Regions from separate parts of the Kitasatospora sp. NPDC054939 genome, predicted to be linked through region 1. Evidence: riboswitches for the same ligand, from Rfam matches in the RefSeq annotation. Region 1 holds a riboswitch; each other region holds the start of a gene.
What was found. A riboswitch is a leader RNA that binds a small molecule or an ion and turns the genes downstream of it on or off. The one in region 1 is predicted to bind cyclic di-AMP.

Region 1 (2,855 bases):
GCGCTGCTCGAACCAGCTCTCCGGGTCGACCGGGGCGCCGCCGCCGGGGCGGACCTCCAGGTGCAGGTGCGGGCCGGTGACGTTGCCGGTGGCGCCGACCTTGCCGATCTGCTGGCCGGGGACGACCTTGCCGGAGCCCTTGGTGATCGAGGAGAGGTGGCAGTACCAGATCTCGGTGCCGTCGGGCAGGGTCTGCACGATGCGGTAGCCGTAGGAGCCGGACCAGCCGGCCGAGGTGATGGTGCCGGAGCCGACCGCGAAGACCGGGGTGCCGGTGGAGGCGGCGAAGTCGAGGCCGGTGTGCAGGTTGGCCCAGTAGCGGGCGCTCTGGCCGTAGTGGGCGGAGACCCGGTAGTCCTTGAGCGGCAGGTTGACGGCGGCGAGCTTGGCGCGCTCGGCGGCCTCGGCGGCCTTCTTGGCCTCCTGCTGCTGGACGGCCTTCTTGGCCTGCGCCTCCTGCGCGGCCTGGAGGCGGGCGCTCTCCTCGGCGGCGGTGCGCTGGCTGTCGGCCTGGAGCTGGATCCGGGCGGCGAGGGCGAGTCCGGGGTCGGCGGAGAGCGCGACGGGGGTCTCGTCGGGGGTGGAGACGGCGGGGGCGGCGGCCGGGGTGGCGGAGGCGAAGCCGGTGGCGCCGAGGGTGGCGACGGCGGCGGTGACGCCGAGCAGCGGAGCGGTGCCGCGGGTCTGACGCGGCATCCGGTGCCGGTTGGTCTCGGCCGGCTGCGGGGCGGTCTCGTCGGCGGTCCCGTATCCGTCGGCGTGGGCGGGCGGCCACGGCTGGTCGAGCAGCTGGGTGCCGGCGCTGGAGCCGGGCAGGTGTGCCGGAGAGTACGTCGACGCCACGGAGGCGCGCTCCTTTCCTTCCCTCACGCCTACCGGGTTAGCTGACGGGTTCGGAGCAGGAAGGTCTCCTACGGTCGGGCCCGAGGGCTCGGCCGATTCACCCCAAGGAACGTGGTTCCCCGGCTCCCTGACCAGCCCGGGGGCGGGTCGTCGGGATTGAGCGTGCGCGCGGTGCCGTCTGGTACGGCGTGTCGACCGCGCTGCGTTATCAAACGTTAATCCGAGGAGCCCATGATTCCAAGCCATCCGCCCGGGACAGTCCGATACTGCCCTGACACCTTCACACCGGATGGGCGTTTTGGCAGGTTTGACGACTCCTGCACACTACCGAACGTTATGGGACGTCAACGAACGACCATTGATTGAGTACGGGTACTCATGTGCGCGCTCCCGGCCGCCGCGATCCTGGCGCCATGAACGCACCGATGCAGTCGCGCACCACGGCCGCGTACTACGTCCAGGCCGTGCTCTCCTTCGCCCTCTCCGCCGGGGCCGTCGCCGTCGGGATCGCCTACCTGCCGGTGGGCGGCTGGACCCGGGCCTTCCTCGGGATCGGCCTCCTCTACACCGTCACCTCCTGCTTCACCCTGGCCAAGGTGGTCCGGGACCGCCAGGAGACCTCGGAGCTGGTCAGCCGGGTCGACCAGGCCCGGCTGGACAAGCTGCTCGCCGAGCACGACCCCTTCAAGGTGGAAGGGGTCTGACCGCGCCCTCCCGCCCCCAGCCCCCTCCTCACTCCCGACCCCCTCCCGGATCCGCCGACGGCCGTCGCTTGACGGCTAAGGCTATTAGCCTTAGCTTTATGGCTACGGAGTGCACGCCGCACCCGCCGGACCGAGGAGGACCCCGATGCCCGCCATCAGCACCCCCGCCACGCAGTACCTGGACGTCCCCGGCGGCCGGCTCGCCTACGACGACACTGTGCAGGGCGACGGCCACCCCGTCGTCCTCCTGCCCGGCATGCTCGACAGCCGCGCCGCGTACCGGCACCTGCACCCGCTGCTGACCGCCGCCGGGCACCGGGTGATCACCATGGACCTGCGCGGCTTCGGCGACTCCTCGATCCGCTGGGACGACTACTCCCCCACCGCCATCGCCGGCGACGTGCTCGCCCTGCTGGACCACCTCGGCATCGAGCGCGCCGCCCTGGTCGGCCACTCCTACACCGGCGCCAGCGTGGTGAAGGCCGCCGGGGACGCGCCCGAGCGGGTCGCCGGGATCGCCCTGCTGAACGCCTTCGTGGAGAACCTCCCGCAGACCGCCGTGCAGCGCGCCGTCTTCGGCGTCCTCGGCACCCTGCTGATCCACTCGCCCGCCTTCTGGGGCCTGTACCACCGGAAGATGGCCTACCCGGGCGCCCGGCCGGCCGACTTCGACGCGTACGTCGACGGTCTGGTGGCCGCGATGCGCACCCCGGGGCGGAAGACCGCGACCCGCGGCCACGTTCGCGGCGACTCCGCCCCGCAGGGCTGGGGCGCGGCGGTGCACTGCCCGGCGCTGGTCGTCATGGGCAGCAAGGACCCGGACTTCCCGAAGCCGGAGGCGGTCGCCGACCGGCAGGCCGCCGCCCTGCGCGGGCGGAAGGTGATGATCGAGGGGTCGGGGCACTACCCGATGGCCGACGCCCCGCAGGCCACCGCGGACGCCCTACTGCCCTTCCTCGCCGCACTCTGAGCCGTACGGACCGAACCGTGCGGCCCGAACCGCACGCCGCGAGCCGCACCCCCGCCCGAACCGCACCCCCGCGCCACCCCGCGTCCGCCCCACCCCCCTTCCCCCGGAGGACCCCATGCCCCGCGTCGGCCTCACCCCCGACCAGGTCGTCACCCACGCCCTCGCCCTGATCGACGAGCAGGGCCCGGAGGCGCTCACCCTCGCCGCCGTGGCCGGCCGCGCCGGGGTCGCCACCCCCTCCCTCTACAAGCACGTCAGCGGCGGGCTCGCCGAGCTGCGCCGGCTGGTCGGCGTGCGGGTCACCACGGAGCTGGCCGACCGCCTCGCCGCGGCCGCGC
Region 2 (2,855 bases), on a different contig from region 1:
CCGACGATCACCCGGACGCCCTCGCGATGCTCACCCGGCTGATCGACCCGAACCTGCTCGCCGACCGGCCGGAGGTCCGCCCGCTCGCCCTGGACCGCTACGGCCTGGTGCTGCGCCTGGACCACCCGCACGGCCACCGCGACATCCGCCTGGTCTTCCCCGAACCCGCCGACGACGCCGACGAGTTCGGCCACCGGGTGTACCAGCTGCTGACCGCCGCCCGGAGCGCGGTGCCCGCCCACCGGCCCTGACCCGCCGACTCCGGCACACTCCTGCGAGCGGAACACGGGGCACGGGGCACGGGGCATGCGACACGGACCACGCACCACCGAACACGCGAGCCGCGGTACGAAGAGCCGCAACACGAAGAGCCGGGCCGGCCCCGCGAGAGGGAGGAAGTCCCTCGCGGAGCCGGCCCGGCTTCTCAACGCCACTCGGCGCGGCGATCACCCGGTCGGGCGGTCACCCGACATGACCATCCCGGGCGGTCGTTCGCCCCGCACCCAGCGGTGGTCCGTTCGACGCGGACGGTGCGACCGGGTCGCCTCAGATGCTGACGCCGTGGGCGCGCAGGTAGGCGATCGGGTCGACGTCCGAGCCGTAGTTGGCGGTGGTGCGGATCTCGAAGTGCAGGTGCGGGCCGGTCACGTTGCCGGTGGCACCGGAGAGGCCGACCTGCTGACCGGCGGTCACGGCCTGGCCGGCCGAGACGCTGATCGAGGACAGGTGGGCGTACTGGGCGTACTTGCCGTCGGCCAGCTTGATGACGACCTCGTTGCCGTACGCACCGCCCGGGCCCGCCTTGACGACGGTACCGGCGGCCACGGCCTTCAGGCTGGTGCCGGTCGGGACCGCGAAGTCCACGCCGGTGTGGTGGCCGGAGGACCACATGGAGCCGGCGACACCGTACGCGGTGCCCTGCTTGGCGCTGACCGGGGCGACGTAGCCGGACGCGGCGGCGGCCGGGGCCGGGGCGGCGGGCTTCGGGGCCTGGGTGGCCGGCGCGGCGGCGGGCTTGGCGGCCGGAGCGGCGGGCTTGGCGGCCTGGACCGGCTTCGGGGCAGCGGTCTTGGGGGCCTCGGCCGGCTTGGCGGCGGGCTTGGCGGCCGGCTTCGCGGAGTCCTGCGAGGCCTGCGGCTTTGCGGCCGGGGCGGCCGGCTTCGGGGCCTCGGCGGCGGCCTTGGCACCCAGCGACAGCTGCTGGCCGGGGAAGATCAGGTTCGGGTTGGCACCGACGACCGAGCGGTTCTGCTCGTACAGCGCCTGCCAGCCGCCCTGGACGTCCTTGGCGGAGGCGATCTTCGAGAGGGTGTCACCGCTGACGACCTTGTAGCTCTCGGCGACGGCCGGCTTGGCGGCCTCGGCCGGCTTCTCGGCGGGGGCGACGGCGTCGACGCTGGTGGCGCCGGTCCAGGTGGAGGTCTGCGCGGGCTGGGTCTTCGCGGCCGGAGCGGTGTGGGCCGAGGCGCTGATGGCGGTCACCAGCGGGAGGGCGAACGCGGCGCCGGTGACGGCGGTGGCGATACCGATGCGGGCGGCGCGGGGCAGGGCGATACGACGAGCCTGTGCGGGCATGGAAGATTTCCTCTCCGACGCCTGCGAGGTGAGCTGTCGGGTTCGGGCTGGAGTTGCCCGGCCGCAAGCGCGGCTTCACCCCTAGCCGAACCGAAATGACGGTCCGGCGACTTACCTGTGGGTCCCCCGCTCCTGCCGTACAGAGCTCAGTTCGAACCTCCGGGCAGCGGCAGGACTAGGCGTTCTACCCGGTGGATCCACCCGGGATGGCCGGGCGGTCGCTGAACTAAAACCCATCCGCCGAACCGAAGCAATGTCGATCTCCGAATTCCGGCGCAAGATCGGGAAATGCCGTGACGCTCCGAATGATCGGCTGCACAGTATGTACACAATCCGATTACGCCGTGCAGTTGGGCGATTCCGCAGCGCCCATTTCCTCATCCGTGCGCATGCGATCACACACGCAGGGCCATCCCCCGACACACCACCGGTGACCCTTGTCACGTAGGCCCCCGGGGAGCACGATCGGGCCGTGGCGAATGACGAGGCAGGCACCCTGCGCCTGAGCACCGCGCAGGGCCGTTGGGTCCTGCTGGCGACCGTGCTCGGCTCCAGCATGGCGATGCTCGACGGCACGGTGGTGAACGTCGCGCTGCCCCGGATCGGCGCCGACCTCGGCGCCTCGATGGCCGCCCTCCAATGGACCCTCAACTCCTACCTGCTGACCCTCGCCGGGCTGATCCTGCTCGGCGGGGCGCTCGGGGACCGCTACGGCCGGCGGCGGATCTTCCTGCTCGGCGTCGCCTGGTTCGCCGCCGCCTCGGCGGCCTGCGCCGCCGCCCCCACCGTCGAGGTGCTGATCGCCGCCCGCGCCCTCCAGGGCATCGGCGGGGCACTGCTCACCCCGGGTTCGCTGGCGATCCTCCAGGCCGCCTTCCACCCCGACGACCGCTCCCGGGCGGTCGGGCTCTGGTCCGGCCTCGGCGGGGTGTCGGCGGCGGTCGGCCCCTTCCTCGGCGGCTGGCTGGTGGAGGGGCCCGGTTGGCGGTGGATCTTCCTGCTGAACGTCCCGCTGGCGGTGCTGGTGATCGCGGTGGCCGCCCGGCACGTCCCGGAGAGCCGGGACGAACGGGCCGTCGGCCGCTTCGACGTGGCCGGTGCGGTCCTGGCGGCGCTCGCCCTGGGCTCCGTCACCTATGCGCTGACCGCAGCCGGCGAGGGCCTGACCCCCGTGGTCTGGCTCACCGGGGCGGCCGGCCTGCTGTTCGGCACGGTGTTCGTCCTGGTCGAACGGCGCCGCGCCGAACCGATGCTGCCGCCGGAGCTCTTCGCCTCCCGGC
Region 3 (2,855 bases), on a different contig from region 1:
TACTTGCCGTCGCCGATGTACAGGGCGACGTGGTAGACGCCCGAGTTGGCACCGTTGTTGGACCAGAACAGCAGGTCGCCCGGCTGCAGGCTGTCCAGCGAGACGCGGGTGCTGGCGGCGGCCTGGTCGGCGGCGACGCGCGGCACCGAGATGCCGGCGGCGCGCAGCGCGGCCTGGGTCAGGCCGGAGCAGTCCCAACCGCCGTTGCCAGTGCCCCCGTAGACGTACGCCTGGCCGACCTTGGACTGGGCGAAGGAGACGGCTGCGGCCTTGGCGCCGGTGGCGGCCTGGGCCGGGGCCTGGGTCTGCGCCGCGGGCTTGGCCGCGGTGGACGGCTTGGCGGCGGCCGGGGCCTGGGTCTGCGCGGCCGCGCCGGCGGAGCCCTGGCCGGCCTTGTCGCCGGAGCGGTTGAACCAGTCGAACTTCCGCTCCGAGTCGCCGTCCCGGTCGCGCTCGCCCAGGGCCAGGTGCTGGCCCGGGTAGATGACGTTCGGACCGTCGGTCAGGACGTCGCGGTTGAGCTCGTACAGCCGCTCCCAGCCGCCCTGGACGTCGTGCTTGTCGGCGATGGCGGAGAGCCAGTCGCCGGCGATGACGGTGTACTCGCCGCGCTCGCCCCGGCCGTCCTGCTGGCGGTACTGCTGCCAGTCGCCCTTGGCGGCGTCACCGGAGCCCTTGGCGGGCTTGGCGGCCGACTCGGCGGCGGGCTTGGCCGCGGTGGACGGCTTGGCGGCGGTGGACGGCTTGGCGGGCGCGGGGGTGGCGGGCTTGGCGGCCGGGGCCGGGGCCTGCGCGGCCGGCTTGGCGGCGGTGGAGGTGTCGACGGCGGCCGGGGTGCCGCCCTTGGTCAGGCCGGCCTTGACCGAGCAGACGGGCCAGGCGCCGGGGCCCTGGACGGCGAGCACCTTCTCGGCGGTCGCGATCTGCTGGTCCTTGGTGGCCAGGTCGGCGCGCGGGGCGAAGGCGGTGCCGCCGAAGGCGGCCCAGGTGCTGGAGGTGAACTGCAGGCCCCCGTAGAAGCCGTTGCCGGTGTTGATGGCCCAGTTGCCGCCGCTCTCGCACTGGGCGACCTTGTCCCAGGTGGCGACGGTGGCGGCCGAGGCGGTGCCGGCGGTGAGGCAGGGGATCGACAGGCCGACGCCCGCGACGCCGACGGCGGCGATCAGGCGGCGGGCGCGCTTGGGCAGGCTGGTGCCGTTGGTGGGCAGCATGAAGACGCGGTCCTCTCCCACGCCTGCGAGGTGAGCTGTCGGATTCGGGCTGGAGTTGCCCGGCCGCGCTGTGGACGCGGCTTCACCCCTAGCCCTGGACCGTCCGCGAGGGAGGTCCGGGGCGACTTACCTGTGGGTCCCCCGCTCCTGCCGTGGTGCGTTTCTGCGCTGCCAGCGCACCCGACGGCAGGACTCGGCGTTGCGGGTGAACTGGGTCCGTGTGGCCACGAACGGGGAGCACGTTAAGCAGACCCGCTCTCAAACCGCAAACATGTGTGACTCTCGTCACGGTGTGCCTGCACGGTCCGGCGGCGGTGTCCACCATGATCAGAAATGACCGATTTCCGGCAACGCCCGTACGGCTGGACCGATCTGCCTATGCTTCAGAGCGTCAGGACCGACGCAGCCGTCTGGGGGGAGGGCTACGCAACGATGGCCATGGACGAGGACCGGCGCCCCGGGGACCCGGACCCGCGGCCCGCGCCGCCGCCGGCACCGAGGGGCCGCGGAGCGCACCGCCGGGCAAAACACCGCAGAGCGGACACACCGGGCGAAGGTCCGCCAACTCCGGTACCCCGCCGGACGATGCTCCGCTGGCTCGCCGCCGGAACGGTGCTCACCGCCGTCAGCGGCGGCGAACTGCTGCGGCGCTCGCTGAGCGGCCCGGGCGCCCAGCCGGTCGCCGCGCTCCGCACCGGCAGCGCCCCCGGCACCCCGCCGCCGTCCGGCCCGCCCGGCGCACCGGCCGCCGCACACACCCACGGCGGACCCCCGACCACCGCGGCCGGACCGGGCACCCCGGAGCCGCCCGCCCCCGGGCCCACCGTCGACCAGGGCGGCCGCCGCTGGTCCGACCCGGCCGGCTGGGGCGGCAGCGTCCCGGGCCCGCGGACCGCCGTCCGGATCACCGACCGGGTGCTGCTCGACGCCGACGCCGCCGTCGGCTCGCTGCTCGTCGAACCCACCGGCTCGCTGGTCTTCGCAGCCGACCGCAGCCTCACCCTCGCCTCGGTCGGCAACGTCGAGGTCCGCGGCACCCTGGCCCTCGCCCCCGACGGCGCCGCCGTGCACACCCTCCGCTTCCCGGAGGTCGACGAACGCCGCTTCCGCGGGGACGGTATGGAGGTCGCCGGGACCGACACCGGCCTCTGGGTCACCGGCACCGGCTACCTCCGCCTCGACGGCGCCGCCAAGACCGCCTGGGTGCGTGCCGCGGACGGCCTGCGGCCCGGCGAAACCGCCCTCAGGCTCGCCGCCCCGCCCACCGGTTGGCTGCCCGGCGACGAACTCGCCGTCACCCCGACCGGCCCGCCCGCCGACGAGGGCTTCAGCACCGCCTACGACCTCGTCACCGTGAAGTCCGTCAGCGGAGCCACCGTCACCCTCGCCGCACCGCTGCGGTACGCCCACCCGAAGGTCGCCGCGGGCGGCGGCGTGAACGCCGGCGCCGAGGTCCTCAACCTGACCCGCAGCGTCCGGGTCGAGGGCACCGCGAAGGGCCGCACCCACGTCCACCTCACCAGCTCCCGCCGCGCCGACGTCCGGCACGCCGCGCTGCGCTGGGTCGGCCCGCGCACCGACACGAAGGAGACCTGGAAGGGCCCCGACGGCGCCGCCCCGGTCACCGCCCCGGTGCTCGGCCGG
Region 4 (2,855 bases), on a different contig from region 1:
GAAGCAGGGTCCTGCTGACGGGGTGGTGGGGTCGGCGGGACGATTGCGGAGTCGTTACGACCAGAGCCTAACCGCACGGGCTCCCCGGGCCACGTCCACCTCGCTCCCGTCTCAGGGTGTGGCCCGGCTACCCACCGGTAATTCACCTGCCCGACCCGTGGGATGCACCCAGAAGCGGACGAAGGGGGCCGAACGACCCCCTCCGTCGCCGGGCGGTGCACGGGAGGAGCGGCGGGCCGGCGGACCGGGCCCGGCACGGCGTCAGCCGAGGTTCAGCACCTGGCCCGGGAGGATCAGGTCCGGGTTCTCGCCGACCGTGCCGCGGTTGCCGTCGTACAGCGCGGGCCAGCCGCCCCGGACGTCGTTGGCGGCGGCGATGGCCGACAGGGTGTCACCCGAGCGGACGGTGTAGCCGTGGCCGTCGGCCGCCGGGGCCGCCGGCTGGACCGCGGCGGGAGCGCCCTCGGCCGGGTGCGCGGCCGTGACGGGCGCGCCGTCCTGCGCGGACGCCCCGGTCGCGGTGGCGACGGGGGCACCGGTGGCGGTCGCGGGGGCCTCGGGGGCGGCCTGGGCGGCGGGCTCCTCGGGGGCGGCCTCGGCGGCGGGCGCCTCCTCGGCCTCCTCCGCACCGGCGGCGCTCGACGCCTCGGCCTCCTCCTGGGCGACCTTCGAGGCGGCGAACATCTCGTAGACGCGCGCGTGGCTGGTCCAGTACCAGGCACCGTCGTTCTGGTACCAGTACACCCGCGACTGCTCGTCCCAGCCGGCCTTGCCGGTGAAGACCGGCTGGGCGGGCCGCTCCTGCGCGGGCGCGGCCTGCTGGGACGGCTGCTGGGGCGCCGCGGCGGGCCGCTCGTTCGCGCCGCCCTTCTGGGCCTCGTTGGAGCGCTCGACCTGGGGCGGGGTGTTGTCCTTGACCAGGCCGGCCTTCTTGGAGCAGACCGGCCAGGCGCCGGGCCCCTGCGAGGCGAGCACCTTCTCGGCGACCGAGATCTGCTCCGCCTTGCTGGCCTCGTTGGCCTGCGGCGCGTAGGCGGTGCCCCCGAACGACTTCCAGGTGCTGGAGGCGAACTGCAGGCCGCCGTAGTAGCCGTTCCCCGTGTTGATGGACCAGTTGCCGCCGCTCTCGCACTGGGCGACGGCGTCCCAGGTGCTGACCGGGGCCGCGGAGGCGCCGGTGGCGGAGAGCAGGGGCAGGGCGAGTCCGACGCCCGTGACCCCGGCGACGGCGATGGCCTTCTCGGTCTGGGTGCGGCGACGGTGGCGGCCGGTTCCGACGAAGAGCATGGAGGTGTCCCTCTCCGTACGCCTGCGAGGTGAGCTGTCGGGTTCGGACCGGGAGGTGGCCCGGCCGCGTCGCGCGGAGACTTCCGCGTCTGCGGCTTCACCCCAAGCCGTGGGGACGGCAACAAACCTGGGTCCCCCGCCCCTGCCCATGGGTGCTGGTCGGCTTCCCGGCGGCGCGGCGGGCAGGATTCGGCGTACCGCGCTCGGGGTCCGCAGCTGCGAACTGAACCGGAGAGTAGACAAACCCCGAACCGATCACAAGCTCATATCGTCGGTATCACGCACGAATTACGGAGACCGTTCGATCGCCCACCAACGAGGGCCGTATGTCCGCTTTGATGATGGTTCAGGCGGATCGTTCTCACCCTCGTCCGACACGCCGTCAACGTGTCGCGGCGGCACGGGAACGGCATCGGGAGCATACGGATGGCTCGGCGGGGCCGACCCGGGCCTCACCCTCCCGGACCGGCCCCAGTCTGCTGCTCGGGGGTGAATTCCACGGGGAGTTCACGAAGTCCTCGCATAATCAGACCGCCGCGCCAGCGCAGATTCTCCGGACGCTCCGCCAGCGCGACGTCCGGCAGCCGGGAGAGCAGCGTCGCCAGCGCCGTCCGCCCCTCCAACCGGGCCAGCGGGGCGCCGATGCAGTAGTGGATGCCGTGGCCGAAGCCCAGGTGCGGATTGTCCGCCCGGGCCAGGTCCAGGGTGTTCTCGTCGGAGAACCGGGCCGGATCGCGGTCCGCCGCCGCGAGCACCACCAGCACCGGGTCGCCCACCGGGATGTCCACCCCGCCGATGGACAGCGGCCGGGTCGCGAACCGCCAGGTGGCCAGCTCCACCGGCCCGTCGTAGCGCAGCAGCTCCTCGATCCCGGTCTCCAGCAGCCCGCTCTCCCCGCGCGCCACCGACGCCTGCAGCAGCTCCCGCTGCCCCGGGTTGCGGAACAGCGCGTACATCCCGTTGCCGATCAGGTTGATGGTCGTCTCGAAGCCGGCGAAGAGCAGGATGAACGCCATCGCCGCCGCCTCGTTCTCGGTGAGGTGCTCGCCGTGGTCGCTCGCCCGGATCAGGCCCGAGATCAGGTCGTCCCCGAGGTCCGCCCGCTTGCGGTGGATCAGCTCCAGCAGGTACGAGCGCATCCGCTTGACCGCCCGGCCGACACCCCCGCGCGGACCGCCGCCGTGGCGGATCATCATGCCCGCCCAGTCCCGGAAGTCGTCCTGGTCCTCCGGCGGCACCCCCAGCAGGTCGCAGATCGCGTAGATCGGCAGCGGGAACGCGAACTCGTGGATCAGGTCCGCACTGCCCCGGGCCGCGAACCCGTCGATCAGCCGGTCGGTCAGCTGCTGCACCCGCGGCTCGAACTGCGCCACCCGGCGCGGCGTGAACGCCTTCGACACCAGCCGGCGCAGCCGGGTGTGGTCCGGCGGGTCGATGTTCAGCAGGTGCGTCATCAGCTCGGCCTGCCGCTCGCCCGGGATGCCGACCCGCCCGCTGCGGTGCGCCTGCTCGCTGTGGTGCGCCGGGTTCTTCGACAGCCGCCCGTCGGCCAGCGCCTGCCGGGCATC

Region 2: linked by a shared signal. The riboswitch ahead of ACWGB8_RS12365 (M23 family metallopeptidase) and the one ahead of ACWGB8_RS05335 (M23 family metallopeptidase) in region 1 are both predicted to bind cyclic di-AMP.
Region 3: linked by a shared signal. The riboswitch ahead of ACWGB8_RS26115 (transglycosylase family protein) and the one ahead of ACWGB8_RS05335 (M23 family metallopeptidase) in region 1 are both predicted to bind cyclic di-AMP.
Region 4: linked by a shared signal. The riboswitch ahead of ACWGB8_RS27585 (transglycosylase family protein) and the one ahead of ACWGB8_RS05335 (M23 family metallopeptidase) in region 1 are both predicted to bind cyclic di-AMP.

The regions. Positions count from the first base shown of each region.
Region 1 is NZ_JBSGXP010000011.1:26,159-29,013, forward strand. It holds gene ACWGB8_RS05335 (M23 family metallopeptidase) at 1-843, opposite strand, end outside; cyclic di-AMP (ydaO/yuaA leader) riboswitch at 855-1,016, opposite strand; gene ACWGB8_RS05340 (YiaA/YiaB family inner membrane protein) at 1,257-1,547, shown strand; gene ACWGB8_RS05345 (alpha/beta fold hydrolase) at 1,693-2,517, shown strand; gene ACWGB8_RS05350 (TetR/AcrR family transcriptional regulator) at 2,633-2,855, shown strand, end outside.
Region 2 is NZ_JBSGXP010000032.1:36,350-39,204, reverse strand. It holds gene ACWGB8_RS12370 (DUF2470 domain-containing protein) at 1-251, shown strand, start outside; gene ACWGB8_RS12365 (M23 family metallopeptidase) at 547-1,575, opposite strand; cyclic di-AMP (ydaO/yuaA leader) riboswitch at 1,579-1,732, opposite strand; gene ACWGB8_RS12360 (MFS transporter) at 2,048-2,855, shown strand, end outside.
Region 3 is NZ_JBSGXP010000104.1:13,813-16,667, reverse strand. It holds gene ACWGB8_RS26115 (transglycosylase family protein) at 1-1,232, opposite strand, end outside; cyclic di-AMP (ydaO/yuaA leader) riboswitch at 1,219-1,345, opposite strand; gene ACWGB8_RS26110 (hypothetical protein) at 1,797-2,855, shown strand, end outside.
Region 4 is NZ_JBSGXP010000117.1:8,529-11,383, forward strand. It holds gene ACWGB8_RS27585 (transglycosylase family protein) at 262-1,287, opposite strand; cyclic di-AMP (ydaO/yuaA leader) riboswitch at 1,293-1,452, opposite strand; gene ACWGB8_RS27590 (cytochrome P450 family protein) at 1,740-2,855, opposite strand, start outside.